4 regions of the Colwellia sp. 6M3 genome follow, and region 1 is predicted to be linked to each of the others. Evidence: predicted binding sites of a transcription regulator. Region 1 holds the regulator's gene; each other region holds the start of a gene.
The links. The regulator FNR, encoded in region 1, switches genes on or off when oxygen is low (the NO sensors DNR and NnrR bind a similar motif). The targets are predictions, from matches to a motif close to TTGATCTAGATCAA.
Positions count from the first base shown of each region.

Region 2: the regulator FNR is predicted to act here: its motif matches at 5,607-5,620, upstream of H4J50_RS10890 (universal stress protein).
Region 3: the regulator FNR is predicted to act here: its motif matches at 4,405-4,418, upstream of hemN (oxygen-independent coproporphyrinogen III oxidase).
Region 4: the regulator FNR is predicted to act here: its motif matches at 1,940-1,953, upstream of H4J50_RS09470 (OmpW family protein).

Region 1 is NZ_JACGWF010000007.1:14,111-22,397, forward strand. It holds gene H4J50_RS02905 (SGNH/GDSL hydrolase family protein) at 1-513, opposite strand, end outside; gene uspE (universal stress protein UspE) at 845-1,777, opposite strand; gene fnr (fumarate/nitrate reduction transcriptional regulator Fnr) at 1,972-2,691, opposite strand; gene H4J50_RS02920 (sulfite exporter TauE/SafE family protein) at 2,736-3,398, opposite strand; gene ccoS (cbb3-type cytochrome oxidase assembly protein CcoS) at 3,388-3,636, opposite strand; gene H4J50_RS02930 (heavy metal translocating P-type ATPase) at 3,633-6,032, opposite strand; gene H4J50_RS02935 (FixH family protein) at 6,062-6,562, opposite strand; gene ccoP (cytochrome-c oxidase, cbb3-type subunit III) at 6,869-7,849, opposite strand; gene H4J50_RS02945 (cbb3-type cytochrome oxidase subunit 3) at 7,842-8,039, opposite strand; gene ccoO (cytochrome-c oxidase, cbb3-type subunit II) at 8,041-8,287, opposite strand, start outside.
Region 2 is NZ_JACGWF010000043.1:22,887-31,173, forward strand. It holds gene H4J50_RS10850 (lysozyme inhibitor LprI family protein) at 1-334, opposite strand, end outside; gene H4J50_RS10855 (YciI family protein) at 407-709, opposite strand; gene H4J50_RS10860 (septation protein A) at 757-1,323, opposite strand; gene H4J50_RS10865 (Xaa-Pro peptidase family protein) at 1,495-2,715, opposite strand; gene H4J50_RS10870 (bifunctional alpha/beta hydrolase/OsmC family protein) at 2,897-4,162, shown strand; gene H4J50_RS10875 (hypothetical protein) at 4,340-4,723, shown strand; gene H4J50_RS10880 (hypothetical protein) at 4,837-5,046, shown strand; gene H4J50_RS10885 (hypothetical protein) at 5,150-5,530, shown strand; gene H4J50_RS10890 (universal stress protein) at 5,679-6,545, shown strand; gene H4J50_RS10895 (DUF21 domain-containing protein) at 6,741-7,808, opposite strand; gene H4J50_RS10900 (magnesium transporter) at 7,834-8,287, opposite strand, start outside.
Region 3 is NZ_JACGWF010000002.1:7,351-15,637, reverse strand. It holds gene H4J50_RS00555 (M61 family metallopeptidase) at 13-1,806, shown strand; gene H4J50_RS00550 (VOC family protein) at 1,960-2,493, shown strand; gene yihI (Der GTPase-activating protein YihI) at 3,159-3,731, shown strand; gene H4J50_RS00540 (DUF2489 domain-containing protein) at 3,741-4,241, shown strand; gene hemN (oxygen-independent coproporphyrinogen III oxidase) at 4,474-5,844, shown strand; gene H4J50_RS00530 (DUF1285 domain-containing protein) at 5,852-6,394, opposite strand; tRNA gene H4J50_RS00525 (tRNA-His) at 6,608-6,683, shown strand; gene H4J50_RS00520 (polysaccharide lyase family 7 protein) at 7,179-8,252, shown strand.
Region 4 is NZ_JACGWF010000035.1:996-9,282, forward strand. It holds gene H4J50_RS09460 (hypothetical protein) at 5-238, opposite strand; gene aroE (shikimate dehydrogenase) at 263-1,075, opposite strand; gene H4J50_RS09470 (OmpW family protein) at 1,182-1,859, opposite strand; gene hemF (oxygen-dependent coproporphyrinogen oxidase) at 2,082-2,996, opposite strand; gene H4J50_RS09480 (Sua5/YciO/YrdC/YwlC family protein) at 2,993-3,538, opposite strand; gene H4J50_RS09485 (acyl-CoA synthetase) at 3,684-5,315, opposite strand; gene purE (5-(carboxyamino)imidazole ribonucleotide mutase) at 5,776-6,258, shown strand; gene H4J50_RS09495 (5-(carboxyamino)imidazole ribonucleotide synthase) at 6,269-7,423, shown strand; gene H4J50_RS09500 (type I DNA topoisomerase) at 7,478-8,053, opposite strand; gene H4J50_RS09505 (DUF494 family protein) at 8,147-8,287, opposite strand, start outside.

The DNA of each region.
Region 1 (8,287 bases):
TAGGACGCAACATTGGCTATAATTTGCTGTGGTTTGCATCATTAAGGTATTTAGTCTTTTTGCGCGTACTCCTAGCCACCATCTTAATGGTTGCATAATGCCGGTAAATAAATGCATCGGAGGAAGTGCTGTCAACAACACTTTTGGAGTACCAAATTTGGTGCTACATAAGCTTACAATAGCCTCTATATTGCTAACCCAGAGACTTTCTTTTGTGAGGCCTGTTACATCATTTACACCAATAGATACCAAAATAAAGTCAAACGTTTGTGTTTCTAACTTTTCAATTTCATTGATTAACTGTGTTGAAGTTAGGCCCGTACTCGCTACTAATTGCCAGTTTACTTGATTGTTAATAGCAAGGTTGTTTGATAACTGGCCTGACAATGCATTTTTTTGTTCGTGTGTACCAACACCTGCTGTAGCCGAATCACCAATTATCAATAAACTAATTGGACTGCCATTACCTGTAGAGCCTGAGCGTTCACCTAATGCTTCTGGGAGTTTTATCATGCTAAAACGCACCCATATCGCTTGTAAAAGTAATAAGGGCAGGAGTATCACCGTGCTAATGTAATAAGGTATAAGTCTAAGCGGTTGTTTTATCTTCAATGATAAAGTCCTGATGATGATCTATAAATGATATGTATAGCGTAATAAATATTTGAAGACAAACTTATAACAATTGTGAAGAGAAGATCGTTGGAAATTAGCTTGAGTAATTACCTGTAATTTATTGTAGTTAAGCTAGGGAGAAGTTTTAGCGTTTTATTAAAGCGTCACCTTAAGAATATTTCTATCAATCAGTGACGCTCTTTTAGCTGTATTTTACGTAATAAAGATTTTATTTAACGTCCAAGGGTGAAACGTAACCCTCAGGCTTTAACGCAAGTACATCACAGTTTAGTCTATCAATTACATGTTCTGCTGTATTGCCAATTAGCGCTGCAGATAAACCTGTACGTCCAATGGTGCCTAAAATAACCAGTTCTGCGTCTAAGGCTTCGGCGACACTTTGTATAATATCTTCAGGTAAGCCTTCTTTAATATGAGTGTATTCTTTAGTAATATTAAACGCAGTTGCATGTTCTAACATCGCTTCTTCATGATGTTTTAACATGGCGAGGTTGTAATCATTGGCATCAAACTCTGGAATTTCTATCGCAATATTTACCGGCGTACCAGGGAAAGAATTAACCAAATGTAGGTTTGCTTTCATAACTTTAGCTAGCTGTTTTGCTTCTGCCGTAATTTTATCATTAAGCGCTTTATGCTCTTCTTCTTCGCTGCCAATATTCAATGCAGCAACAATATTGCCATTTTCAGGCCATAAATGCTCTTTCACTAGCAAAACAGGGCAAGGACATTTACGTAAAATGTGCCAATCGGTAGGGGTAAATATTACTGATTTAAATTTGTCGTGTTGATGTGTACCTTTAATGACTATGTCGTAATCATGATCAATAACTTGTGCAATTATTTGCTCGAAAGGACGATTATGCCAGATAACTTTACAATCAATGGTGATATCTGTTACATCGAGTTCAGCAAGTAAAGACTGTAACCATTGAGTACGATCATTTATAACAGATTTACACATAGCTTCACGCTCGTCGCCTGAAAGCATAGTGGTCATCTCATAAGAAAAGTCATATATGGTCAAAAATGCGGTAATACTTGCGCCAGTTTTTCGCGCTAATTCTAATGCTCGTTTTACCGCTTTTTGATCTTCTGTTGTGGGGTCAACAATAGCGAGTATTTTTTGATACTTTTCCATAGCTAATTCCTTATCTTTGCCTGTGGGTATTAGGCCAAACTAAACAGTTAATATATATAATAACAATAACTTATTTTGTAATAATAATAGTTGTTTTAAATCAAATTATTATCATTTATATAAGCTATTTTATATTAATCATAGCGTTAAACTGTTGAATAAGAAAGTATGAAAAAAGGCTGATAAAATTTATCTTAAAGTCCAGCACACTCATTTAATTTTTCAATATTTACAATGGTAATCAGTTTGCCATTAACAGCAATTAAACCATTTTTATCAAAGCGATTAAGGAGTCGGCTTATTGTTTCAACCGTTAAACCAATATAGTTACCAATATCGCTGCGCGTCATAGATAAGCGAAATTCAGAGGCTGATAAGCCACGAGCATTATATCGACTGCTTAAGGTACTAAAAAATGTAGCTAGGCGTTGCTCTGCATTTTTACGATTAAGCAACATTAGCATTTCATGGTCTTCACGAATTTCAGTGCTCATCATGCGCAAAATCTGTTTTTTTAACTTAGGCATGCTGTTAGATAAATGTTCGAGTGTATTATAAGGAATTTCGCAAACCATTGAGGTTTCTAATGCTTTAGCAAAACTTGGGTGCTCTGCATTAGCAATGGCATCAAAGCCAAGTAAATCACCTGCTAAATGAAAACCGGTAATTTGTTCTTCGCCTTGTTTGTTGATGGTATAGGTTTTGAATGTGCCCGAACGAATCGCGTAAAGCGCCTGCATAGGCTGACCATCATTAAAAATCTGCTCTCCTTTTTGAATAGGGAGCTTACGGTCAATAATGTTATCTAGAGTCTCTAGCTCTTGATTATTAAGCGAAAATGGCAAGCATAACTCACTAATACTACAGTTTTGACAGTGAATATGTTGCTGATCGGTACACGATTTATTATTCATAACAGCCTATAAAAACTTCCATGCTGAACACCATATTAGATGCGTTAGCTATATGCTATTAGTATAGAGTAAATGCCGTATGAAATCACCAAAATGGCGGCTAGTTTTCTAAAAACGGGCTGAGTTAATAAAGACTTCACACTGAAAGTGCCGAGTGATACTGACAGCAGCGCAGGTAAAGTACCAAGACCAAAGAAAAACATGATCAAAGCGCCATTTAAAACATCGGCGCTTGCTAATGACCACGTTAACGTAGAATAAACTAAGCCACAGGGTAACCAGCCCCAAAGTGCTCCTAACGCCAATGCACTCTGTATGTTTTTAATGGGCATGAATTTTTTAGTATAAGGTGAGATGTAGCGCCAAATGTTTTTACCTAAATACTCTATGCGGCTTAACCACATTAACCATTGTCCTAGATACAAACCTAGTAGGATTAGAAACACACCTGCAATCGTTTTTAAAATAATAACAGGAAAACCAATATTTTTAGCCGCCATTGAACTGGTGAATGCTACCAAGGCACCAATTAAGCTGTAAGACGCGATTCGGCCAAAATTATAGGCAAATATAATCGCCATTTTTTTATGGCGAGCATGGTCAGATATGCTCGTGGTTAACATGGTGCTAATGCCGCCACACATTACAATACAATGGCCAGAGCCTAGTAAACCAATTATAAATGCGGAAAAAAAATCAAGCGTCATGAGATGACTTTTCTGCTTGTTTTTGTTGCTCGTCGATTTCGCTTAATTCACTGTCTTTTAATTTACTACTGTTGTTTTTATTGCGAATGATATTGTCATTTTCATCATCAAATAAAATGCTCATACCTTGTTTTTCTAAGTCATCAAATTGCTCAGTTTTTACCGCCCAAAAAAACAGATATATGCCAATAGAGGTGAGTAATACAGCAATAGGAATTAATACGTAGATTATGCTCATTTTTTTAGCAGCCTTAATGAATTTGTTACGACTAATATTGAACTGGCCGACATGCCAATTACTGCCATGTAAGGCGCTATATGCCCTGTTACGGCTAACGGCAATACAACCGCATTGTATCCAAAAGCCCAAAGGTAATTTTGCTTTATAACGCGCGTTGTTCGAATGGCAACCTCTCGCAATGTTTGTACGCCTTTAAGCTTATTGTTTAATAATATGACATCTGCGCCATTTTTAGCAATATCAGTACCACTGCCCATGGCAATCGATAAATGAGCGGCGCCTAATACTGGGCTGTCGTTTACCCCATCGCCTACCATAGCAACAGTATGCGAAACTTGTTGATGCTTTATGGCGTTAACTTTGTCTTGCGCTGACAAGTTAGCTTGCACATTACTTAGTTGCAATATTGATTGTAATTTATTGCAGCCTTGGAGGTGATCGCCAGATAACATGCTCGTTTCAATACTTTGTTGATGTAGAAAATCAATTAAAGGTTTCGCGTCATCACGTAAGCCATCATGCAAATAAAATTCAGCGATTAATGTTTCATCTTGCATGAGTACGCACTGAGCACTAAAACATGCCTGTTTGTCATCGTTTAATAACCACGAGCTTTTGCCGATACGATAGTGCTGGTGATTAACTTCACCTGAGATACCTGCGCCAGGAGCCACAACAACTTGGGTAGTTGTTTGGTTAAAATCACGAAATGGTCTAAAGGCTTTTGCTAACGGATGAGCTGAGTGTGCTTCTAACGCCGCGGCAATAGCAAGCACCTGTTGTTTACCTTTTGACGTACTATCAGTTGAATAATCACCATAAGTTTTTACTTCAACAATCGTGAACTCACCTGTAGTTAATGTGCCTGTTTTATCAAAAGATATCGCATCGACTTCAGGCATGGTTTCAAGCACATGAGCTGATTTAATCATGATACCTTCACGATTTAGATTCGTTGTTGCACAGGTAAGCGCCGTTGGTGTTGCTAACGCCAATGCGCAAGGGCAAGTTACAACAAGAACAGATAAAGTAATCCAAAAGGCTTCTTCAGGGGCGTGTTGCAGCCAATATATTGCCGTGGCAATTGAAACCATTAAGATAAGCGCAACAAAGTATTGGGCAATTTTATCTGACAATTTTGCCAACTTTGGTTTATGGCTTTGAGCACTTTCACTCAAGCGAATTAATTGGCTTAAAAAAGACTCTTGGTTGTTATGTTTAACTTTTGCGGTTAGGTTTCCATCGCCATTAATGGTACCCGCAAATATAGCGTCTAATGCTTTTTTCTGTAAGGGCAGTTGTTCACCTGACAACATTGCTTCGTTTATTTGGCTCGTTCCGGTAATTATTTCACTATCTGCGGGGATAGTTTCCCCTGGCTTTATTAAAATAATGTCATCAGCTTTTAAGTAATTCGCGGAAATAAATTGTTCAATACCGTGTTCAACTTTCGTTGCGGTCATTGGCATTAACTTTAATAGATTTGCAGAAACATCAGCGGCGCGACTACGGGCTCTAAATTCAAGAAATTTACCAATAAGCAGTAGAAAGGTAAACATAGAAACAGATTCGAAATATACCTCACCTTGCTGAGTAAATGTTGCCCAGCAACTCGCCATAAAGGCCAATAAAATAGCAATAGATACTGGCACATCCATTGAGAGTTGACGTGCTTTTAAAGCAAAAAATGCGCTTTTATAAAAAGGGTAGGCGCCATAGCTGACAATAGGTAGAGTTAAGAAAAAGCTTGCCCAACGCAAATACATGACATTGTGTTCTGTCATATCTGAAAAAGCACCAAAATATAAACCAAAAGCTATCATCATTACTTGCATCATTAAAATGCCAGAGATACCTAAGCGTTTGATAAAGTTTTTAGCTTGTTTGTTATTTAATTTTTCAGCAGTACTGGCCTTGAATGGCAAGCCATGATAGCCAATTTTATCGATTAAACTGAGAATGTCGCTTAATTTAACTTGGCTTTCTTGCCACTGCACTGTCGCTCGTTGCGTTGTGGCGTTCACATTAATCTTATTAACGCCTTCGAGCTTGCTCACTTGCATTTCAATTAACCATGCACAAGCCGAGCAGCTTATGCCATCAATGGTTAAAATGGTTTCTTTGAAGCCATCATGATAATAAGTAAACTCATTTTGTAAGTTTACATCGTCAAGTATTTCATTGCGTTGAAGTTTTTCAGGTATTAATACTTCACCTTTTTGCGCTGGTGCGCTACGAAAGCGGTAAAAATCGGTTAGGTTGTTATCAACAATCGTTTGTGCGACAGCTTGGCAACCTATGCAACACATAGGTTGATCAATATTGTCGATGTTTGTTATTAAATGAATACCCTTGGGAACGGGTTCGTCACAATGAAAACAAGCTTTGCTCATTAATTTATGCTCACTAATCTACAGGCTAATTAATTTGCTACTGACAGGTCCGGTTTTATCGCAATAAAGTCAGATTGAGGTAGGGTGAGCACGGTTTGAATTTTCCAGTGGTTCTCAAAAGGACTAATGGTTACTTGCCACTTACCAGAAACATTCTGCTCAGCTTCAAAAAAATGCGTAAAGTCACCATTGCCATCAGCCGTTAATGCTAAATAAAAATCTCGGTCCGCTAATGTTGGGTGATAAAAATTTACATTCAATAGTGGGAATGTTTTTTCGATACCTGTCGGGCGAATAGTCAATTGGTCATCAACAAGTTTCAAACCAAAACTCATACCGAGTTTTTGTGCTTGTCTAACTTTGCCTAACTCTAGGTTTATCGCTTTACCTTTTTTATAATAGTCGCCCACAACCAGAGGGTCTGGATCGCTATTGGCTATAATAAAAGTCACAATACCGGCAACTACGGCTGTAAAAGGTAATATAAACACTAACCAAGCCCAAGGCTCTTGATACCAAGATGTTTTCATGAAAATTTCTTATTTGCTGAAAGAGTGAACATTATACGACTTTTCTTATGTGGTAACTATTAAAAAACCTGTTATGTAACAAACTTTAACTTAATGAATATTCATCAGTATAAGTTAATTCACCCGCAGGAAACTTGAGCTTGCAAAGTCTATTTACATTGCATTTATTAAAGGAACAACCCAGTTTTTAGTAATTATAATTCTAAATATAACAAGTAATTAGAGACACTTCCCTGAAAAGATAAACATAAAAAAACCTTGGTGCTTTGCAACATCAAGGTTTTAGTATCACGATATTTTTAGCGACTACTCTTGCGATAAGCTATAAACATAGGCACTGATAACATGAATTTTTTGTTCACCTAGGATTTTATCCCACGCTGGCATTATACCGGCACGACCGTTAGCTATTGAATATTCAACAGCACGCTGAGAACCGCCATATAGCCAAGTATTATCGGTTAAGTTAGGAGCGCCAAGGGCAATACCCATTGCGTCACTACCTTTACCTTCACTACCGTGACAAGCTGCACACATAGCAAATTTAACTTTACCTGCTTCTGCTGCTTTAGCATCAACTTCACGACCACTTAAGCTTAAAACGAAAGCAGCTACTTCTTTAACGCCTTGCTCGCCGCCTAATGCTGCGCTCCAAGCCATCATGCCATTAGCTTTACGACCGTGCATTAGTGTGGCTTTAATCATTTCTGGTGAGCCACCATATAACCAGTCTTGGTCCGTTAAGTTAGGGAAACCAGTAGCGCCACGAGCATCAGAGCCATGACATTGCGAACAGTTTTGTATAAACAACCGTTGCCCAACTTTACGTGCTGAAGTTGCTTCTTCATCGTTAGCTGTTGCTAAATCGGCTATTTCACGCTTTGCGTAAGCATCAAAAATTGGTCCATATTTTTCATCAGCAGCAGCAACTTCACGATCGTATTGTACTAACAAGCCTTTTTCTTTAGCTAAAGCCGATTTTTCTTTAGATTCAGCTAAATTCAAAATACCTTGGTTAGAACTTTCCCAGCCAGAAAAACCTTTCCAACCACCTAAACCGTATACAGCGATGTAGAAAAAGCCCCAAAGAATGGTTAACAAAAAGAAATTACTCCACCATTTAGGTAGTGGGTTGTTTAGTTCTTCAATGCCATCGAAAACGTGTCCTGTAGGCTCACCTTCAGGAACATCTGCAAAGTTCTTTAAACACATGCGTAATAGTAAGTAACAACCTATCAATGTGCCAAGGGTTAGAACCGATACCCAAATAGTCCAGAAGCTAGACATTATCAGTCTCCTGCTTGTTATTTTTGTTAGTGTGGCTTATTTCAGTTTCAGTTTTTTCTTCAAAAATTGAATTTGCCGCTTCATCAAAAGATGATTTGCGTTTTTTTGAATATGACCAAACCACAATAACTATAAATAATGCCAATATTAATAGGGCAATAAGCCCTCTAAGCGTGCCGTAATCCATCATATTATTTCAACGCATGACCAAGAGACTGTAAATATGCAATTAATGCATCCATTTCTGTTTTACCTTTAACTGCTTTCTTTGCACCAGAAATATCAGTTTCAGAATAAAGAGGAATAGCATTACCTTGCTCGTCTTTGTGGCTTCTATTACGCGTTAAAAAGTTGAATGTAGATAACTTTTTAGCGGTTAATTCGCCATCAAGTGTATTTTCAGCTAGCCACTTAAATGAAGGCATATTTGACTCTGGC
Region 2 (8,287 bases), on a different contig from region 1:
TGAGGTGAGTTAATTCTTCAATGCGGTCTTGTGTTAACGTGATATAACATTTTTTATAGGCGATAGCTGCGCTTTCGTCTGGTGCGAGGACTAAATACTGCCAACGACAGTTATTTTCTCGGTAGCTGATAAAGTTTCGCTGAGAGCGCTTAAACATATCAAGCGATGTACTTCGTCCATTGTGAAGTGATAACTCTTCTAAAATAAAGGTTTGATTATTTATCCAGGTTTGTAATTCACGATCTTTCTTATCTCTAATACCATCTAAACACCGAGATACATCGGCTGTACTGTCCATAGTTTTTTCGCACAGATCAACCGTATTTTTAGCCATTAAAGAGCTTGAGAACAGCAGGGCGCTGACTAATATGTATCTACTAAGTGTTTTATTATTCATAGCTAATATTTATGCTGGAAGTACTTTTTTGTACGGTTTAACAGTAACGTTTTTATAAACGCCTGCCGCGATGTAAGGGTCTTCGTCAGCCCACTGTTGAGCAGCTACTAAACTGTCGAACTTTGCAATAATAAGTGAGCCAGTAAAGCCTGCATCGCCTGGATTTTCGCTATCGATAGCTGGACAAGGTCCGGCTACTAGTAATCTTCCTTGATTTTGCAACATACGCAATCGGTCTAAATGACTTTCGCGTACACTCATTCTCAGCGCTAAGCTGTTCTCAACATCTTCACTATAAATAAGGTAAAACATTTTATATCCAAAATATTAAATTAAAAATACGTATTACAAATACTAAATTATTCTTGTTTCTCTGTTTTTTGTTCTGAGTCTTCTTGTTCTTCAGGCATATATTTATAAAGAGATAACACTGAGCCAATGGCAAATATAAACGTCATGGCAGTTAAACCAAATACCTTAAAATTAACCCAAGTTTCTAAACTAAAATTAAAGGCAATGTACCAGTTAAGAAAACCACAAAGCGCGAAAAACAATGCCCAAGCTAAGTTTAGTCTGTTCCAAATGTTTTCAGGTAAGGTTAGGGCTTCACCTAAAAACTCTTTCATAATGTTTTTATTAAATAATTTTTGACTCACTAAAAGTGCAATTGCGAAAATCCCTTGGATAATCGTCACTTTCCATTTCAAGAAAGTATCATCATGCATATATATAGTTAAGCCTCCAAAAACGGCAATTAGACCGAAGAAAATCAAATTTCTTTTTGGAATGGGCTGCTTTTTAATTAAAAAATAAGCTATTTGAATGGCGGAAGCGACGATTAGTGCGCCAGTAGCCCAATAGATATCGGCGAATTTATAAAATACGAAAAAAATAACCAGTGGAATATATTCTAAAAATGCGTGCATAAATTCAGTATCAAAAATAACAATGTATCGATTCTACTCAAAGCTCAAGACATACGCCACTCTATTTAGTTAGCTAAAATGTAATAATTTTTAAAAGTCAGGAATAAACGCAGGTTTAGCCCTGAACTTTGAGTCAAGTTATTTACGTTATATCGCCCAGCTTAATATAGCTTAAGCTTGCTTATAACCAAAAGGGTCGTCGATTGAGTAGGAAGGCTCCGTGAACCACTTTGCGCCAGTTTCTGTCATATAAAAATGGTCTTCTAAACGAATACCAAATTCATTAGGTATTACCAGCATGGGTTCATTAGAAAAACACATACCTTTAGTCAGTGGCGTTCTATCGCTGCGAACTAAATATGGCCATTCATGAATATCCAGACCTACACCATGACCTGTTCTATGAGGGCATCCAGGTGTTTGGTAATCAGGTCCTAAGTTTTGGCTTGCTAAGTAAGCTCTTGCTGCAACATCAACATCACCACAAGCAACACCTATTTTGGCTGCGTCGAATGCAGCTTCTTGTGCTAATTTTTCAACCAACCACATATCTCGCTGGCGTTGGTTTGGCTCGCCAAAAACATAGGTACGGGTAATATCTGAGTTATATCCTTCAACCTGACAACCGGTATCAATGAGTACAATGTCATTTTCTTCGAGTGCTTTGGGTGATTTAACACCGTGAGGGTATGAAGAATCTTCACCGAAAAGTACAATACAAAAGTATGAACCAGCAGGTGCACCCACTTTACGGTGAGCTTGATCAATAAAATCAGTCACTTCTTGCACTGTTATACCTACATGCAATATACGAGCTACCGCTTTGTGAACTTCAATAGTCATGTTTTTTGCCTGTTGTAACAAGGCTATTTCAGTATCAGACTTTTCTGCTCTACAACCTGCCGTTACACATTTAGCGTCGATAAGTGTTAACGCTGGGGCTGCTTTTTTAATACCGTCTGCAATAAAAAATGCGGCAGACTCATCAATGGCTAATTGACCTGTTGTTATGCCAATTTCACTTAACGTTTGTGATACTAACTGATAAGGGCTTTCATGCTCTTGCCAACCTTTAATTTCACCTTTTATCGTCATGTACTGACTCAGCGTGTTAACTTCAAAATAAGGAGTAATATATTTTATTTCTCCTTGCTGAGGAATAATAGCGCCCACCATACGTTCACTGGCATACCAGCGTGTACCTGTGAAGTAGTATAAATTTGTTCCTGCATCAATATAGGTAGCTGCTATATTATTTTCAGCCATGATCGCTTGTGCTTTTTTAATACGTTGTTTAAATTCAGCCTCAGAAATCGCTTTTACCTGATTTGTCATATTAGCTAATTTTTCAAGCTCGATTTTTGCGGTAGAGCCGCCAACACCTATAGTCATACTTGTTCCTTAACAATAAAAAATACCGCTATATTTTATACATAATATGAAGTTATGTATCGTAATATTTAAGTTAAATACTATGGGTAAATGTTAATGGGAGAAATTAAATTTAAGCTTTAGCGGTCAATCTTAGTAATCTAGATATAAAATAAAACTATCAAATAACAAAGGATCCCCTATGCGTCAAAAAGTCGAGTTTATCAGTGGAGAACACAAACTTAGTGGTTTGCTAGAAACCCCAGAATCTGATGTTAAATTTTATGCACTATTTGCCCATTGCTTTACTTGTGGTAAAGACATTGCGGCGGCATCACGTATAAGCCGAGCGCTAGTTAGAAAAGGAATTGCCGTGTTAAGGTTCGACTTTACCGGTTTAGGAAATAGCGATGGTGACTTTGCAAATAGTAACTTTTCCTCAAATATAAGAGACTTAATTGCCGCTGCGGATTTTCTTCGTACAACATATCAAGCGCCGAGATTGCTTATTGGTCATAGCTTGGGTGGTGCAGCAGTGCTTAATGTTGCTCAACAGGTTGAAGAAGCTATGGCCATAGTCACTATTGGGGCTCCATCTGATGCCGAACATGTCGCTCATAACTTTGCATTACAAGTCGATGATATTGAAAAGTACGGTAAAGCAGAAGTGAACTTGGCTGGACGTGTGTTTACTATCGAAAAACAGTTTTTAGATGACATTAAACGCTACGATACCAGTCGCATTGGTAATTTAAGGAAAGCACTTTTAGTCATGCATTCACCCATTGACAGTACCGTTAATATCAGTGAAGCGGAAAAAATATATCAAGCGGCCTTACATCCTAAAAGCTTTGTTAGTTTAGATGACGCGGATCATTTATTAACGAATAAGCGTGATGCCGAGTATGCTGCCGATGTAATTTCGGCGTGGGCAGGGCGATATATAACACATGATAAAAGTGTTAATAAAGACGTTAGCAACGTTATGTCTTCAATGAACGCTTCTAAAACAAGTGCTGAATATGGGAAAACTGAAATTACTAAAGGTCATGTGATTGTTGAAGAAAAAAATCATAAATTTACTCAGCATGTAAGCACAGCTAGCCACTATTGGCTTGCAGATGAGCCAGAAAGTGTTGGTGGCAATAATATGGGTCCTGATCCTTATGAGCATTTACTTGCCGGTTTAGGCGCCTGTACTGCTATGACACTTCGTATGTATGCCACACGCAAAAATCTTGCTATAAAACATATAAAAGTTGAACTAAAGCATAGTCGAAATTATTTACTTGATTGCCAAGAGTGTGAAGAGCAAAGCCAAGGTATTGAAGCCATAGTGCGTGAAATTAGTTTTATTGGTGAGTTAGACGCTAAGCAACAAGCACGATTTTTAGAAATAGCAGATAAATGCCCAGTCCATAAAACCTTGCACAATAACGTAAAAGTCATCAGTAAGTTGGTCAATTAATCTGATGGTTTTTAAGGTGATAGCATAGTCAGTAACGCTACAAATAACTTTCTGATGTTAGTAATGTTTATGTACTTTCTTTTCAAAGTTATTTACATTAGTCGCATTACCTTTTTATGAAAATAAAAAAAATACGCTGACTAAGCTGTTACTTTTTGATGAAATCCAGGAGCTATAATGGAATCGCATGGAGATTACAAAATTAATCTGACTGGAAATGTAGTACATATATATCCATCAGGAAGCTTTAATCAAGAAGGTGTTAAGCAATTAAACGATAAAGTTTTATTAATTGCTCCTCAAAACTCTCCTTGGGCCTTGCTAGCTCACGCCGATGAATCTGCTGGTTTAACACCTGAAGCGGTTAACGAAATAATTAATTTTTTTCAGCAGATAAGTAAAGAAAACTGTGTCGTTATAGGCATTGCAGCTTTACCAACTTGGCAAGGGGGGCTTGAAAAATCAATCAAAGAAAATGCTGATATTACTATACCCGTTTATCTGGATGCTAACTTATCGAAATTAGATTCATTGATTAAAAAAATCATGGATAGTGCTTAAGTATATGAGAAAGTTAATTTTATTAGCGCTTTTGGTTGTTGTGTTTACTGAGGTTTTTAAGATTAAACCTTTTACAAATTTCACTTGAAAATAATATATTTGAAGAGCGCTTTATGTCTAATTCAATGTCTTTAGAAAAAATATTTATGATTTTAGCCATTATACTTGGCTTGGGTTCAACGGTTGATTTAATTTATAACTTAGTGACTTTAAACTTTCAATTAGCTGAAATATTGCGCTGTAGCTTCAATATCGTTATTGCTTTATTGATATACCTATACGCGAATAAGAAACATAAAGAAAAGCTTAACTCTCTTGTGTAGACGTTTATTAACGGTAATTTAAACCTTATACACACAACAAAGAAAATATAACATGCTAGGATTAATACTTATGGCGAATCAAGTCTTGATTCATGGAGTGTAGATGAAATCTGTTATAAATTTATTGATTGTCATCATCTCTTTATTAAGCCTATTTGCTGGCATAGCAAAAGTTATCCATAGCCCTGATGAAGTTCAGTTTTTACAACATTTCATGTTTAATGACTTTGCTATTACCCTCTATGGTGTCATTCAAATTTTCGCTGCAGCTTTGCTTTCAATGGGACATTTTTTTACTTATCACAAGGTTGCGAAAGTGGGGGCAGTTTTCGTCGCTTTAGCCTTTCTATTATCAAGTGTTTTAATCTTTGTTAGCGGAAGCTTTATTTTTGCATTGATTTCATTATTACCTGTCGCTTGCACAGCCTTAATTATTCGTCAAATGCACTTGAACAATAACATCAACACGAACACCAACACCTAAAGTTTCGAGGGTTTAGCCTTAGTTCTCGATTAACCTTTTTAAGCTATTTTCATTTCATTACTTATCTTACTAAGCTTTGTTCTATATCAAAGAAACGTTGAATCTTGTGTGTTATTTTTAAGTAATATACATCAGCTGAGAGGGTATTATGAACAGTATATTAGTGATTGCAGATTTATCGGAAAGTAAGCAAGTGGCTATTCAGCGCGCTTGTGAACTTGCTAAAAGCAGCCATAATTCTTTACATATTGTTTACTTTTGTTATCAAAGTTTACGACTTATTGATGATGATCCACAAAAGATACAACAAACAATAATAGATGCAGTTAAACAAGATGCAAAAAAATCACTCAAGACAATAGTCCCTGAAGGAGTTAACTACAGTTTTGACGTTGTTTGGGAAAAGCGTATTTATAATTGGATAAATAATTACGCAGAAGAACATAGCCCAACCATGGTGGTAAAAACGGCACACCGAAGTGAGACTTTTTTGTACACGTCAACTGATTGGCAATTATTACGCGAATGCCCAGCACCTGTTTTTATTGTCAGTGATAATAAATGGCGCAAATCACCTAATGTATTAGCCGCAATAGATCTAGAAACCAAACGCAAAAGTAAACAAGCGTTAAACCATCAAATATTGAAAGCCGCTAAAGTATTTTCTCAAACCAATGAAGCGGAATTATTTGTATGCTACACCGTAGTATTTTCAAAAGTATTACGTGACTTAGGTATTCACTTCAAAGACGAGTTAGAGCTTAAGGCAGCTAAAACCTTAAAAACCCAAATAGAAACGTTGGCTGTTGAATACGACATACCTGTCGCTAACTTTCATGTTAAAGCAGGCGAACCAGAAAAGGTTATTCCCAGCATTGCCGCGCAGCAAAAAGCAGGCTTAGTTGTCATAGGTACGGTTGGGCGTAAAGGTTTGCAAGCTAAAGTACTAGGGAATACTGCGGAGAAAATTTTGAGTTTGTTGAAATCAGATGTACTTGCTTTAAAGCCAGAGTAATTAAGGCTATAACGTAAAGTGACTCCATGCTTACTGACAGAATTGAAAGCTTTGTAGGCGTTGTTATTTAGGCATTGTTATTTAGACGTTGTCATTTGAAAGGTGTGATTTTAAAGGCTTAACTTGAAAGGTGAAAAATAAAAACTTCGGCACAAGTAGCCGAAGTTTTATATTGTAAAATAAGTTACTGCTTAATTATTTTTTTTCAGCGTTTATCAGCTCTGCTACTTTTTCGTTATGCTGCACTAATGGCAACATGCCTTTAAGTAAACGACCAAATATATCTGCACCAGTAATAATGCGTCTAGTTTCGCCCCACACTAATAACACATCGTGTTCAATAACACCGTCGAAGTTTTTATCAATTGAGGTGTTCACTTTCATTTGTAAAATAGCTTCGTTTAATGACGTAGTTTCATCTGAGATAACAACCGGGCGATGACAATAACTGTAAGGGTCAAAGTTCTCTGACTGAAACAGTGCGCTTCGTAAAAAACCATCAGCATCAATAACTAATAATGGTGTACCTTCAAGGTTTGTTATAACCACCCAGCTGTGACCTGACTCATTGAGCATAGTTAAAAAAGGATCATTAGCACCAGAGTATGTGTCAGGCAAAATAGGCAAATCAAGCTTTGTTGGTAACGCTATAATAGAGCTTGGGTCTAACACTTCACCTTCTTCAGTGACCTTAATTTCATCTAAGGCAAAAAAGTTTAACGCGCCGATACCTTCAACATGGTTTAAATCAGCTTCTTCGGCACGTATATGCTCTTTAATAATATTACCGAGTTCACTCTCCCCTAAGTAGGTAATACCTTCTTTACCTAACCATGCATCTAGAATGAGTGCGCTTGGTCGCGCCACGGGGTAAAGAACAAATTGGTAGAAACGAATAATCGGAGCTAGCATGCTGCCCATTTTTAAAGCGTTACGAGAAAAGTAAGCTTGTGGTGTTATTTCACCCACGATGGTAATGGCTATTGTTGAGAATAAAAACGCGCCAACACCGGCTAATACTGAATCTGACAACATGGTTAATAAAACATTAATTCCTACGTTGCCCCATAAAATAGTAGCAAGTAAAAAGTTAGAATCGTTTCTTAACGTTAATACAATTTTGGCGGCTTTATTGCCTTTATTCGCTTCTACTTCTAACTGCAGTCTACTCAGTGAAAAAAAAGCTAAATTTAATCCTGAAAAAATAGCTGATTGTGAAATACAAAACACAATAGCAATCCAGGTGATAGTTTCTACAGGCATTACTTAAATCCTCTTTTTACTTTTCTTAAAGTAGCAGTAAGCTACCTAATCCTAAAAATACAACGAAACCAACAATGTCGGTTACTGTGGTTAAAATAACCGCGCCAGATAAGGCAGGGTCAATATTCAATTTATTCAAAATGGCAGGGATCATAACGCCGGATGCCGATGCCGTCAGTAAATTTAATAAGATTGCTAAGGCAATAACGAAACTCAGTTGTGCATTGTCAAACCAAAAGTAGGTAATTACGCCAATAACAAGCGACCAAATTATACCGTTTAGCCCACCAACTTTTAATTCCTTACGTAATAGTACTTTTCTGTTTTGTTCTGTTATCTGACCTAATGCCATACCTCGAACAATAACGGTTAACGTTTGGCTACCTGAAACCCCACCCATTGATGCTACAACAGGCATTAAAACAGCTAAAGCCACCACTTGTTGCAAGGTAGCTTCAAAAAAGCCAATAAACCAAGAG
Region 3 (8,287 bases), on a different contig from region 1:
TTGTGCGCCAATATGATCCAATATCAAATTTCCCCACTGAACCCAAATAGTCATTTATTTGAGGTACTTCTATCTTTTAAAAGCACTCCGAGCCAAAACTATACGTTAACGTTACCCGCTTGGTTGCCCGGCAGTTATATGATCCGAGACTTTGCAAAAAATATTACCGGAATTTGCGCAGTTAACAGTAAAAATGAAGCGATTGAATTAACCAAAACTGACAAACAAACTTGGTTAATAGAAGCAAGTGATGAACAGGTTCAGGTTCGTTATCAAGTGTTCGCTTTTGACCTCTCAGTACGTACCGCCTATTTAGACAGTCAACGTGGCTTTTTCAATGGCAGCTCAACATTTTTACAAGTAGAGGAATTAAGTGAGCAACCCTGTCAGCTTAGTATTTTGCCATCAACTTTATCCGAACATAGCCAGTGGCGTGTAGCAACAGGATTAACCCGAGCAAATGGCACAGAAAAATATCAATTTGGCCAATATACTGCTGATAATTACCAACACTTAATTGATTGCCCAGTAGCCATAGGTGAGTTTGATAGCACCGAATTTACCGTAGAAGGTGTTGTTCATCACTTAGTATTTACCAGCAAGCATTATGGTGATACCCAACAACTAGCGGAAGATGTTAGCAAGTTATGTCAACATCACATCAGTTTATTTGGTGAAGCCCCATTTAAAGAGTATTGGTTTATTACCCATTTACTCGCCAACGGCTTCGGTGGTTTAGAACACAAAAACTCTACTATTTTACAAGCAGGTCGTTTCGATTTACCCAACCCGCAACAACCGACAACACAGCGTTCTGAAGATTATAGAACCTTCTTAAGTTTATGTTCACATGAATATTTTCACGCCTGGAATGTTTGTCGTATAAAGCCAAAAGAATTTGTTCCTTACAATTTAAAACAAGAAAGCTACACCAAGCAGTTATGGGCTTTCGAAGGAATTACTTCTTATTACGATGACTTTTCACTTTTCCGCACAGGCATCATTAACTTCGATGAGTATTTGGCAATAATAGCGAAAAATTCTACACGAGTTAATCGCGGTGTAGGTGAGTTAAAGCAAAGCATAACCGCTTCAAGCTTTGACGCTTGGACCAAGTTTTATCAACAAGGCCCTGATGCGGTTAATAATATTGTTAGCTACTACGCTAAAGGCGCAATTATTGCGTTATGGCTAGATTTAACTATTCGCAGTAAATCAAATGGCCAGTATAGTTTAGACACTTTAATGCGAGAGTTATGGATACATTTTGGTCGCACCAATATCGGCACCAGTGAAGAAGACTTCATTAATATTGCCAGCATGCTTTGCGGTGAAGATATTTCGTCAATATTTAAACAACACTTATACAGTAATAAACGCATAGATTTAACAGCTGAACTGGCTAATTATGGTGTTGAATTGCAACAGCATAAATTCAAAAAGTTAAACAGTTTAGAAACAACCTCTGAGACAAATTTTCACGCTTATATAGGTGCAAATTACAAAGCGCAGCCTTTTGGGTTAATGATCACACAAGTATTAGAAAAATCACCTGCGGCCAAGGCAGGGTTAGCCGTTAACGATGTACTCATTGCACTTGACGAAGTAAAAGTTACAGAGCAATCGATACAAGCTATCGTTGATCATCAACCTGAAAACAGCGAGCTAACATGCCATTTTTTTAGGGATGACCAACTGTTAAGCTCAACAATAACCGTTATCGACTCACCATTAGCAGGTATAGCATTCAAGGTCGTTGACGATATTTTAGTGAAGCACTGGCAAGATATTATTCCCAATGGTTAAGGTCGCTTTATAAAACCTTTGTAAACTAAAGCGTACGTAATTACTGACAACTTTACGTCGTTAAACTCAGCAGAAAATTAGGGTGAATTATCGAGTTATGGTAAAAATTACCTATTCGATAATCGCTCTATTTATAATTTAAGTACTAACCTTATGATTAATTTAAAACGCTTCCACCACGTGGCTTATCGCTGTAAAGACGCAAAAGAGACTGTCGAGTGGTATCAAAAACATTTAAATATGGAACTCACCGTTGCCATTGCAGAAAATGAAGTACCTTCAACCAAAGCGCCAGATCCCTATATGCATATATTTTTAGATGCAGGCATGGGCAATGTTTTAGCCTTTTTTGAAATTCCAAACTCTCCTGATATGGGCCGCGATGAAAACACGCCAACATGGGTTCAACATATCGCTTTGGAAGTTGAAGATTTAGACGCGTTAGTGTCAGCCAAAAATGATCTGCAGTCACACGGTTTAGATGTATTAGGCCCAGTAAATCATGGTGTGTTTAGATCTATTTATTTCTTCGATCCAAATGGTCATCGCCTAGAGTTAGCGGCAAATACAGGCACAATTGAGCAATATGCCGAGCTTAAAAGGGTTGCACCACTCATGGTTGAAGAATGGTCAAAAACTAAAAAAGCGCCATCTCATGCAGCTTGGTTACACCAACTAGATGACTAATATTTAACAAAAATAACGCTACAAGCCTTATTAACGAAGAGCTTCGTAATTAAGGTTTGGCAAAAATCATTCAAATATTTGCCCGTTTTTGTAAGACATTGCCCACTAAAATTGAATAAATAAAAATTAAATTACACTTATTAACAAATTTATTACACTTAAAAACAAAGACTTGCTGAATTTTAGTTTTTTTGCGTAATAAACAAACGAAAAAACCGCTTGATGCTTGACGAAACTCACGTAAAGTATGGGTCAGCTACATAGATAGCACTAAACAAAACGGATAATAATTGCACGGACAGCAATAAGCGTTAACTAACGCAGAAGAAAATTTAAAATACGGATGGTTTAATAAAGCTTGGGATAAGCACTGAATATTTCGCCTAAAAAGGCATTAGGGATAGCTCAAAAAAGTGTCAGGATGACCGATAAAAATAAAATTAAGCACGGAAATAATAATAAAAATAATATTGGAAATTAAAAACCCAACAGGGACCGTAACAAAAGGCTAGGATAGCCACTTAAGAATCGGGATTATATATGTTGGCAATTGCCACATTTTCTCAAAAAGCGACGTTAATAACGTCGCTTTTTTTCTTTCTATCGCGGTTTACTGTGGAATGTCGTAAAATAAGCACAATTGTTCATTATTTTAAGTTATTACTATGTCTCGTACGAAAAAATCACGCAAGCCAGGCACCGGTTCTATTGGCATCCTAAAAGATGACAAAAAGAAATTGGTAGAGCCAAAGCCGCGTAGAGCAAAAAAATCAAATGGTAACGAAGCGGGTAACCGTCAAAAAGAAGCCACACCAAAAATTAACCAAAATCAAAACTCTGCAAAAAATAAAGATCCTCGCATTGGTAATAAAACGCCTATCGATTTAGGTAAGCCAGTTAATGCGCCGATAAAAACTAAGCCAGCTAAAAAAGTGCAAGATAATTCACCTATCGCGGCTATCCGTGTGGTTGAAACAGGTGAGTCATTAGCTGATCAATTAAGCCGTATTGAGCAAGACCCTAGATTGCTTGAAATACTTGAAAAACAAGATAATGAAATAACCTTAACGTCAGAAGAGGTTAACTATTTCAATACGCTGATGGAACAGCACGAAAAAATCAGTCAAGAATTAGGCCTAGATGATGAAGATGAAGTTGTTGAACAAACTCAGAAGTCAGATTCAGAAGATGATCTATGGGACAAGTTTAATAATAGTGATTTATCAAAATTTGAATAGGTAACTTAAATGCTATCAAATCCTTGGGTATATCTAGCTTTATTAGCCTTTGTAATTATTGGTGTTTTAGCAGCAATAGCCGTCAAGCTATTGCGCCAATTGAAGCTTCAAACGCAAGCACAAGAGCAAAAAGAAATAGCTCAGCAGCTAGCATTGCAACAGCATGATAAAAAAATAATCTCTAGTGTTATTATTATTGTGCGTGCAATGAAAGAAGAGCAATGTGATATTGCAGAAGGTTGCTGGCGATTAAGCGTACTGCTTGATTCATTAAAATTAAGCCAAAATTTAAATGTTCAGTTTCCTTCAGTATTCAAGTTTTATGAAGCTATAAAGCACATGCCTATTTTATCAGCACGTAAAAAGCTGGATAAAAAATCACGGATGAAACTCGATTTTGAGCGTATGAAGCTTGAAGCTGAAATGGCTGACGATATTCGTAAAGATATCGAGTTACTACACCAGTACGCTAATGAACGAAATAGTATGCTGAGTGAATCCACGACTTAAAGCATTAACAATTTTATTGATGCCGTTAGTGAATACTGCGGCTCAATACTTTCCCCACAAAAACCTCATAAAAAGCCCTGTATCCAAAATTAAATATACGCGACAAATTTTTCACGATAATTAAACCATAAATAACTAATTTACTTCAAAGATGCCCATAGTATTGAGCTCGATCAATGTTTGAGTTGCTAGTTTACCTATAATATCGAAAAATGAATAAATCGGTATTCTTATGCGAGCAACACAGTTTTTTGATCAGGCACTATTAAAAAAATATAACACCAGTGGCCCACGCTATACTTCATATCCAACCGCACTAGAATTTAATGAACAATTTAGTTACACCAACTTAGTCTCTGCGATAAAAGAGTCACCCAATAATGAGTTGTCCTTGTATGTGCATATCCCATTTTGTCATAGCCTTTGCTATTACTGTGGTTGTAATAAGGTCGTCACACGTCACCGAGATAAAGCTGACACTTATCTAGAGTTTCTCGCACAAGAAATTACCGAAAAAGCGGTATTATTCAAAAACTATACCATCAAGCAGTTACATTGGGGTGGTGGTACTCCAAGCTTTTTGCGGCACGAACAAATGGTAAAACTAGTAGCACTGCTAAAAGAAAATTTTACCTTTGCAGAGCAAGTAGAAATGAGTATTGAAATAGACCCGCGTGAAATAGAAATGAACCTAGCTGAGCACCTTTACAGTCTAGGATTTAATCGTTTAAGCATTGGCGTGCAAGACATTGATAAAAAAGTTCAGCAAGCAATTAACCGAGTACAGTCGACCGAGTTTATTGCCAGCTTTATTGCTCATGCCAAACAAGTCGGCTTTAAATCCATTAATATTGATTTAATCTACGGCTTACCGCATCAAAATATAGCAACCTTTACTCGTACACTAAGCAAAGCCAATGAAATGGCTGTTGACCGCATTTCGCTATTTAGTTACGCACATATGCCAACACGCTTTGCCGCACAGCGTAAACTCAAGGATGAATGGCTACCGAGCATAGAGGAGAAATTTGCATTGATGAAACTTGCCATAGAGATGCTCTGTGACTTTGGATACGAATTCATTGGTATGGATCACTTTGCAAAACCTGAAGATGAATTAGCTATCGCTCAAAATGCCGGAGACTTGCACCGAAATTTTCAAGGCTACACAACCAAAGGTGGTTGTGATTTACTCGGTTTAGGTGTTTCGTCAATTAGTGCCATTGGTAATAGTTTCAGCCAAAACACCAAAGAGCTACAAGGCTATTATAAAGCGATTGCTACAAAAGCACACGCTCACGAAAAAGGGGTAAATTTATCTCGCGATGACATTATTCGAGGTGAAGTTATTCGCGAACTTATGTGTAACCTTTACCTCGATAAAAATAAAATTAATGAAAAATTTGCTATTAGTTTTGATGACTACTTTGCTGACGACTTACCTTTGCTGCAAACCTTCATTCAAGATGGGTTAATCAGTAATACTAGAGATCATATTCGTGTCGATCAAAAGGCTAGGCTGTTAATCCGCAATATTTGCATGAGCTTTGATGCATACTTAAAACAACATATAAACACACAACGCTTTTCTCGGGTAATATAAATTAGCTTTATAATTGCCCTAAACTAAATCGACAATCAGCGCTGAAAAACACCAATTCAGCGCCATTACCCTTGTCATCTTCACGAGCTAAATCAACCCATTGATAATAAACATTACGATGTACTTTGGCTTGTAAGTTACGCCTAACGGTAACGTATAAAGCGCCATCTTCACTAGCTTCTAAGGGGTGCTCAGCATTTAAAATAAAGCTGTCATCTAAATTAGTCGTAACTTGCATACTGGTTTTTTGCTCATCTAACCATTGCCATTGCGTTAAAATAAAAGGTGCATCAGCCACCATTATTCCAACTTTTTCAACCGGCGTGACTAGAAAGTATTTATCAGCTTCTTTTTTCAAAACCGAGGCAAATAATTTCACCAAAGACAAACGTTTAAAAACAGTACCATTATAAAACCAACTACCATCCGACTTTATTTCTAAATCTATATCACCACAAAAAGGTGGATCCCATAATTCAACCGGTGGCATTTTTTTAGCATTACCCTGCTGAGAGTCAGAAATTTGCGCTGATATTTTTTCTAATGACATAATGGTTAACTTATTAGATAGCTTTACTTCATATTAGCAAGTTAATGGTAAAAGTTGAAATAACCGAATAGCTGACCGCCAAGCAAAAAATCATTCATCACTCTAAAAAATTCAAAAAAACCTGTCGAAATGCAATATTTCACTTGTCATATCACTATAAAATGCAATACAATCCTCGCGCCTTATCACTGGGCGCTTCAAGTATTATCAGTGGTGGCTATAGCTCAGTTGGTAGAGCCCCGGATTGTGATTCCGGTTGTCGAGGGTTCAAGTCCCTTTAGCCACCCCATTTTTTTATATTCAATCATGTAAGAAATAGTTAACTCGACCAAAATCACGGGTGATTCCGCTATTTCAAGTGCGCGAGAATTCAAGTCCATTTAGTCACTCCATTTATTTATATTTCTCTTTATATTCAATTATTTAAAAAGTCGCCAACTCGATCGTAATCACCTATGATTCCGCATTTCAAGTTCGCGAAGGTTCAAGTCCCTTTAACCACCCCATTTTTTCTTGCCTTTTCAAAACTCAAAACCTTTTGGCACTTTAATACTATAAATATCTATGTATTATCACTCCTTTGAAAATTCTATAGATATGTGAGGAAAAAGCTTACTTTATTAGATATATATCCATATTATTAACAATGCTGTTCAACCCTAGCAACGAGCTATGCTGCTATCTGCTTTAACCATATGAGCATCCTGTAAAGCGTTATAGCAAATAAATAGTCGTCGGGTATTAAGCACAATTTATCAATTTTTTTTATTAAAGGCATATCAAGATGAAATTTATCCAAGTATTAAGTTCAGCAATAATAGGAACTATAGTGATTGCAGGTTGTGCTACTAACACAATAAACGAAACATCGAGCAAGCCAATTCCTGCAGCTAAATTTGATTTATCAACATGGAAAATTACCATTCCGACAGATAATGATAATAATGGCAAAGTTGATCAGGTAAGCAAAATTGATATTCAAAATTATAGCCACCTTGATTATTTTTACCTTGATGACGAAAATAATATGGTCTTTGCTACACCCAATAAAGCCTTTACCACTGCCAATTCAAGCAACACACGGAGTGAACTGCATCAGTTATTAGGCGGACCTCAGTTAACAAACTATGCGCCAGGCAATAACTTCTCTTTAAAATCACACAAAAACGCTCAAAGTTATGCACAAATAGGCGGTAACTTACAGGCTACAGTTAAAGTTAACCATGTCGCAAAACGCGCTACTTACCCAGAAAAAAATCCTGCTTATTCCGTTGTTGTAGGGCAAATTCACGCCACTAAAGATAAAACTATCGTCGCTGAAGGAAATGGCTTTGGCTATGGTAATGAGCCGATTAAAATATATTTTAAAAAATGGCCAAATCATCAATATGGCTCAGTATTCTGGAATTATGAACGCAACTTACCAAAAGCAGATCCTAACCGTGTAGATATTGCCTACCCAGTTTGGGGTGAATTGTGGAGTGAAAGCAATGAACCTGGTGAAAATGGCATAGCGTTAAACGAAGCGTTCAGCTATGAAATAAATGTCGTTGAAGATATTATGCACTTAACTTTTACAACTGCACGCCACAAGCCAGTGACCTTTCAAATTAACTTAGCAAACAACATTGATGCTAACGGTAAAGTTGATAAATTCGACCATCCTTATGGCTACAAAGGTGATGCATTGTTTTTTAAAGCTGGTGCATATAATCAATGTAGCATTAAAGACGACCCTGGCTTTTGGTACCCTAAATGTTTAGGTACGGGTGACTGGAAAACTGATAAGAAAAATGGTGATTATGCGCAAGTCACCTTTACACGTTTAGTTACTGGCATGAGTAAAAAGCCGCAATAATGTAAACTTAACAATAATTCGGCTAAATAAAATGT
Region 4 (8,287 bases), on a different contig from region 1:
TTATTTACTTCATTTCAATATGTATTTCATCACCTTCTGGCTCATTTTTCTCGAGCCAGAGTTCGGTAACCTCTTCTAAATCATATTTTGTGCAGTTAGTTATTTCTGCTAACTGCTTTAATTGCATTGAATGAAAATATATCGTTATCCTCTGTCCTGACAGTTGTCCAGTAAAAGACCAAGCGTCATGCGCCTTATTAAAATGTAAGTCATCGTTAAATATAATAGCTTGGTTCATATCGTTATTTCTCTTTTTATGCAGTTATAGCAATTGTTCTCTTAACGAGTGCAGTACAGGTTCGACATCAGGGTTCACTTCTGTCCATAACTGAAAGCTTGCAGCTGCTTGCCCTACTAACATGCCCAAGCCATCGATAATATGTTCAACACCGAGCAATTTTGCTTGTTTTAGAAATGCTGTGGGTTCTTTGCCATAGACCATGTCGTAACAGGTATTTGCATATTGGATGGTTTTATTTGAGATAGGTAAGCTGTCACCCGATAAACCCGCCGAGGTTGCATTTATAATAACATCAAAGGCTAATTCTTCAGTATCAGTAAACGTGATCGCTTTAATAGCATTATTAGGGTATTGCTCTACAATAGCTTGAGCTTTGCTTAATGTTCTATTGGCAATGGTTAATGATTTAGGCGATTGTTCGAATAAGGCTTGTACAACTCCTTTGGCAGCACCGCCAGCACCTAACAATAAAATATTACTATTTTTTAAGGTCACTTGATGCCTAAGTAAATCGCTAACTAAGCCTATTCCGTCTGTCGTATCGCCATAGATAATATCTTTGGTAAAAATTAAAGTATTAACAGCGCCAGCCAATTTGGCTTTTTCGCTAAGTTCATCACACATTGCAAATGCTTGTTCTTTGAAAGGCGCTGTAACATTGGCACCTTTACCGTTATTTGCAATCAGGTTATTAACGGCCACTTCGAATTGCCCTAATGTAACTAATTCGCTCTTGTAGTTTATTATGAGCTTAGATTGTGCGGCAAATTTTTGATGTATAAAGGGTGATTTAGATTGGGCAATTGGATTGCCAAATACACGATATTGATCCATGAGGTTTCTAGCTTAAGTGTTTAACCTAAGGTTAACGCAGTTATGAAAAGATAGGAACATAAAAGCAGCAACACAGTTACTGCTTTTTATAACAATTTTGTTTAATTTAAAACTTATAGCCTAACATCAAGGAATAAACCATAGGATCGATGCTAATATCTGCTTTGCCAATACTGTTACCAGCCACGTCAAAGGTTGCTTGAGTATCAATATCGATATATCGAATAGACGCATTCAAAGACCATTTTTCATCTAGCTGATAATCTGCGCCAAGTTGAACGGATAAACCGAACGAGTCGTCTAATGCTAGATTACTTAATCCTAATGACTTGGGCCCTGTTGAAAATCCCTCATCAAAGAAAACTGTGTAGTTTAAACCGATACCTGCATATGGTTTTAACGCCGAGTTAGTTTCAAAATAATAGAGCGCGCTGAGTGTCGGTGGCAAATGCTTTACTTGTCCTAAATTTTCACCATTTACGCCAAGCACTGAATTTTTATCTTGAATAGTAATATCATGACTAAAAGGAGTGGCCGCTAAAAGCTCGATTGCCCAGTTACTATCGAAAAAGTAGACAAGGTTAAGCCCTAATTGTGTGTTGTTGCCATTTGTTAGGGTCATTGTTGAGTCAGCACCGCCTAACATAATATTTGATTTACTATTGTCAGGGTTAATCAATGTTGCACCACCACGAACAAGAAAGTCACCTGCTTGATTAGCAATCGCTAGTGGTGAAAGTGTTATTGCTGAGAGAATTAATCCCTTAATTATTGAAGTTTTCATGAAAGCATTACCTTTTGTAAAGATGAAAATAAACTGTTGGTTCATTAAGGTAATTTTACGCTGACTCGATTTTTGATAATTTGATCTGGCACAAGGTTTGTTTAAAACCTGAATAAAACTGGGATGAATTTTTCAATAAGTATAAAACAGTAACTCGATATTTTTAAAGCCCAATTAGCTGTTATGCTACTTGGGCTTTAAAGCGGGTTGTTAAGCAGGTAGTTAAGCGGAATGTAACCAGTCTTGTGGCACTAAGTAATGTTGTAGTGCAGCTTCTGGACTATTTGGATCGGCTTGAAAATTATATTCCCAACGCGCTAAAGGTGGCATCGACATTAAAATTGATTCTGTTCTACCGCCTGATTGCAAACCGAACAAAGTACCACGGTCGAAAACTAAATTAAATTCGACATAGCGACCACGACGATAAAGCTGAAATTGACGATTATTCTCATCAAATGGAGTGTTTTTTCGCTTTTCCATCAAAGGTACATAAGCATCAATAAAACCAGTACCAACCGCTTTGATATAATCAAAGCATTGTTCAAAGTCCCATTTATTAAGATCATCGAAAAATAGACCACCAACACCACGTGTTTCGTCTCTATGTTTTAAATAAAAGTATTCATCGCACCACTTTTTATATTCTGGATAAACATCATCACCAAAAGGTTGGCAGATATCTTTGGCTGTTTGATGCCAATGCACAACATCTTCTTTGAAAGGATAAAAGGGTGTGAGGTCAAAACCGCCACCAAACCACCATACCGGAGCTTCGCCTTCTTTTTCCGCAATAAAAAACCTCACATTAGCATGAGATGTTGGAATAAAAGGATTTTTAGGGTGAATAACTAATGAAACGCCACAAGCTTGCCATTTACGACCAGCCAATTCTGGACGATGCGCCGTTGCCGATGGTGGTAATTTATCACCAGAAACCACGGAGAAGTTTACGCCACCTTGCTCAATAACAGTGCCGTTAGTTAGTACACGAGTTCTACCGCCACCACCTTCTGCACGCACCCAGTTATCTTCAATAAACTTACCGCTTCCATCAGCGGCTTCTAAAGAAGTACAAATTTGGTCCTGTAAGGACTTTAGAAATTCAATTACAACATTGATATTTACAGTGCTCATGAGCGAATAATATCTCCAGATAATGCATCTATAATAGTAGAAGGCTGTTCAAAGCCTAAGGTTTTACCTTTAATAATAAAATCAATTTTATCAGCGAGGTCACTTGGAATATCTTGCCACGTTTTAGCTGGGGGCTGCCCACTTAAGTTAGCACTGGTAGAAACAATGGGTTTGTTAGTAGCTAAACAAAGCGCAACAACGTCTGGTTGACTGGTAACTCGCACAGCAATCGTGTCAAATCGCCCTGTTAATAGCGCCGAAATATTCGCATTTTTAGCGACTAACTGTGTAATACCGTCAGGCCAACGTGATAACACAGCATAGCGTTTATCTTGTGGTATTTTACTGTCATCTATATAAGGTAAAAGCTGAGAGTAGTTACCGGCAAGTAGAATTAAACCTTTATCTGCTGAACGTGATTTAATCGACAACAATTTTTCAATTGCCTCATCGTTATCCGGATTACAACCTAAACCAAATACGGATTCGGTCGGATAAGCTAAAACGCCACCCTCTTGAAATGTTTCTAATGCTGTAGCCATTGGTTTTATTATGTAAGTTAAGTAAAGATTAATTAACCGTGATTATACTTTTTTTATGCCTAAACTACATGCTTAGCTATAAAAAAACGGTAAGCGTTAATAAAACGCTTACCGTTACGATGTTCAACTTTGCTTTTGGGTTAGCTTAAGCCTCAGACAACGCTTTAACCTGCTGTCGTAATACAAACTTCTGTACCTTACCGGTAGATGTTTTAGGTAGGTCACTAAAAACGATGGTTTTAGGCACTTTAAAGCCCGCCATATGCTCACGACAGTGTTGTATAACTTCTTGTTCGGTTAATGTTTGACCTGGCTTTAATCCAACGAAAGCACAAGGGGTTTCGCCCCACTTTTCATCTTTTTTAGCTACAACAGCTGCTTCTAAAATAGCGGGGTGCATATAAAGTACGCCTTCTATTTCAACCGATGAAATATTTTCACCACCCGAGATTATAATATCTTTAGAGCGGTCGCGAATTTCTATATAGCCATCGGGGTGCTTCACCGCTAAATCGCCAGAATGAAACCATCCATTAGCAAAAGCTTCGTCCGTTGTTGTTGGGTTTTTTAAGTAACCTTTCATGGTGGTATTACCACGAAACATTATTTCACCCATAGTTTCTCCATCAGCAGGAACAGGCTGCATGGTGTCTGGGTCGAGTACGTCAACATCTTCTTGAGTCGGATAACGCACACCTTGACGTGCTTTTAATGCTGCTCGTTCATCAGGGCTTTTGTCATTCCATTCATCTTTCCATTCACTCACGACACAAGGACCGTAAACTTCTGTCAAACCATAGCTTTGTGTTATTTCAATACCGAGGTTTTCGATACCTTTTATTACCGCTGCAGGTGGTGGTGCGCCAGCAGTCATCGCTTTAATATTTTTGGGTAATTTCGCTAGTAATTCTTCATCTGCATTTAAGATCATATTAAGCACAATAGGTGCACCACAAAAGTGGCTTACCTTATGATCGATCATCGCATTCACAATAGCGCCTACTTCGACTTGCCTTAAACAAATTTGCGTGCCCCCTACTGCCACAATAGTCCACGGAAAACACCAACCATTGCAGTGAAACATTGGCAAGGTCCAAAGGTAGTTGGTTTTATTATTGGTTGGCCAAATAAAATTATGACCTATAGAGTTAAGGTATGCACCGCGATGTGAATACACTACTCCTTTGGGGTTCCCGGTAGTTCCGGAAGTATAATTTAATGCTAATGCTTGCCATTCATCCTGTACGAAAGATTGTGAAAAGTTTTCATCGCCTTGCGCTAATAACTCTTGATAATCCATAGTGCCAATTTTTTCTCCACCAGGGCCTTCACTATCATCAATATCAATAATCAGCGGTTTACGCGTTGAAATAGCGAGCGCTTCTTTAACCACAGATGAAAAAGCGGTATCGGTTAACAACACATCACATTCGCCATGATCTAATATGAAAGCAATATTGTGTGCGTCGAGACGTATATTAATAGCATTAAGTACCGCGCCTATTTGTGGCACAGCAAAATGAGCATCTAGAAATTCCGGAATATTTGCCGCCATAATGCTAACGGTTTGTCCGGGCTTAACGCCAAACTTAATCAGACTTGATGCTAATCTACGAACATTTTTACGATATTGCTGATAAGTGATTTTTTGCTTACCGTGGATAATTGCTACTTTGTCAGGATAAACATCAGCTGTTCGATTTAAAAAATTAATCGGTGTCAATGGTTGACTATTCGCTGCGACTTTATCCAAGCCTTGATTGTAAATATTACTCATGAGCGTCCTCTTTACTTGTGGCTAAAGCACAATGAACAAACACATAATCCGCTTCTGCTATAAAATTTAGCGACACTTTGCATTTTAAATAAAATAATCATACGCTGAAAATCAAAATAAAAAATCATCCTTTGGTCTATAACGTCTCGACTTAATATTTCAGAATAAAGTTTGGTTAAACATTTAAAGGCTGCCCTTATAAAATCCACTGTAGGGTTAGTTTAATCAGCCATGTTGCATCTAAAGAGTAAACCTTTATCGTTTTGATTACGAGGCTCTCAACATTATCAACATGAGAATAAATAAAGTATTATTTATTCAAAATAATCGAAATAGATTTCCCGTTTCAGAAAATTTATAAACGCGGTATAATCTGCCATTAAATTTCACCTAATGCTAAAGCCAGTCTGCTCGCTATAACGTTAGGTCTCTAATCACATTATCAAAAGGCACATCGCGTATGAAAGTTGGAATTATTATGGGCTCAAAATCAGACTGGCCAACCATGCAGCATGCTGCGCAAATGTTAGATTTATTTAATGTTCCTTATGAAACCAAAGTTGTTTCAGCACACAGAACACCACACTTATTAGCTGAATATGCAGAAAGCGCTAGAGATAGAGGCATTACAGTTATTATAGGTGGCGCTGGTGGCGCTGCACATTTACCAGGTATGACAGCTGCTTATACGAGTTTGCCGGTGTTAGGTGTTCCAGTTCAATCAAAAGCGTTAAGTGGTCAAGATTCTCTGCTCTCTATTGTACAAATGCCTAAAGGCATTGCTGTTGGTACACTAGCTATTGGTACTGCCGGTGCTGCAAATGCAGGTTTACTAGCCGCACAGATTATTGGTACCTTCGACCCGACAGTACAAGCCGCGGTTGAAAAATTTAGAACTGAACAAACACAAACAATTCTTGATAATCCAAACCCTGCTGAATAAGGCTAGTTCAATGAATGTTTTAGTATTAGGTGCAGGACAACTTGCTCGTATGATGGCATTAGCTGTTAAGCCTTTAAATATTAATATACGCGCTTTCGATGTTGGCTCAGGTAATGTAGTTGACCCGCTTTCAACAAATATTATTTTTGGTAACTTAACGCAAGGCATTGAGTTCGCAGATTTTATTACCGCTGAATTTGAGCATATAGATCACCAAACCCTTGCCTTGTGCCAAGCATCTGGAAAACTTCGCCCGTCGAGCCAAGCAATTAAAGTTGGTGGTGATAGAAGATTAGAAAAAGACCTGCTAGTAAAATGTAATATTGCCAATGCTAAACACCAAATTATTGCAACAAAAGCAGACTTTGACCAAGCGTTAGCTCACTTGTCTTTTCCGCTAATTTTAAAGAGTGCTTTAGCCGGGTATGACGGTAAAGGTCAGTGGCGATTAAAAGATACAGCCAAAGCAGATGAAACTTGGCTAGATATTAAAGCTTTTTTTGATGGCGGTGAACAAGGTGTTCAACACGCGGTTGTAGCTGAACAAATGGTCCCTTTCGATAGAGAAGTTTCTCTAGTGGGTGCTCGTGATAGCCAAGGTAATACCGTAGTTTATCCGTTAACTGAAAACCATCACACCAATGGTGTTTTAAGCGTATCGATTGCCACGCAAGTAAATGAAACTCTACAAGCACAAGCTAAGCAAGTATTTGATAGTATCGCCAATGAGTTAAATTATGTTGGTGTATTAGCCATAGAGTTTTTTCAAATTGATGAACAATTACTGGTGAATGAAATTGCCCCACGGGTTCACAACTCAGGACACTGGACACAACAAGGTGCAGATACTTGTCAGTTTGAAAACCATTTACGTGCGGTTTGCGACTTACCCTTAGGTAGTACCGAGTTAATTCGTCCTTCAGCTATGATCAATATACTGGGTGAAGATGAAGTACCTAATGCTATCTTGAATGTCGCCAGTACTACTTTGCATTGGTATGGGAAAAGTAAACGCGCTGGCCGAAAAATGGGCCATATTAATGTCTCTGGCAATTCTGAAAAACAATTAGCTGAGCGATTAAGCCTATTAGCGGATATTTTACCTGAAGCGGCATTTGAAGAGCTTAAACCTTATGTTACTGGTTTCAAAAACAAACTAAGTTAAATTGTCTTAAAAACTATGCTTTACTAAAACCAGCAAGTTGCTGGTTTTTTTATATCAAACAGATTCGTTTTTCTGAAAATGACTACAAGGTTTAGACGCACATTGGAGTTTTTCTCCTGCCGCCATTTGCCTTTTCAATAACAAACCAAAACCACACTTTTCGCATTCACCCATAACGGGTTCATGATTGACGACAAATTTACATTTTGGATAGTGATCGCAAGAATAGAATGTTTTGCCAAAACGGCTGACTTTTGACTGTAGGTTGCCTTTTTTACAGTGTGGGCAAGTAACGTTTTGTTGTTCGAGTTCATTGTTATCTTGTGCAACAATGTGGTGACATTCTGGGTAGTTTGTACAACCGATAAACATACCATAGCGGCCTTGCTTAACGGCAAGTTCACTACTGCATTCAGGGCATTCACTACCTACTAATATTTTGTCGTCAACGCGTTCATGTTCTACAACAGCTCGAGTATGTTGACACTCAGGGTAAGTAACACAACCAAAAAAAGAACCTGACTTACTGTGTTTAATAACAAGTTTAGCGCCGCAATCAGGGCAGACTTCATTGGCTTTTTCTAAGGCATGTTCATGACGTGAAAATAATGGTTTTTCGGGATTTGACATAATAGACACCTAAAAAATTAGATCGCTATTATGTCATATTTTATGACATGAACTGTAGCGTAATTTTCCAACAAATTACGCATGAGAAAAGCGTTAGTGTAAAGGCCCTTCTTGTTCATCAAAAATAAGGTCTTCCATTTGAGAGTAGGCATTTTCTTTACCTGGCACATTAAATAGCACCATCAATACAACCCACTTTAAATCATCAATACAAAAGAACTGAGTATCTAACTC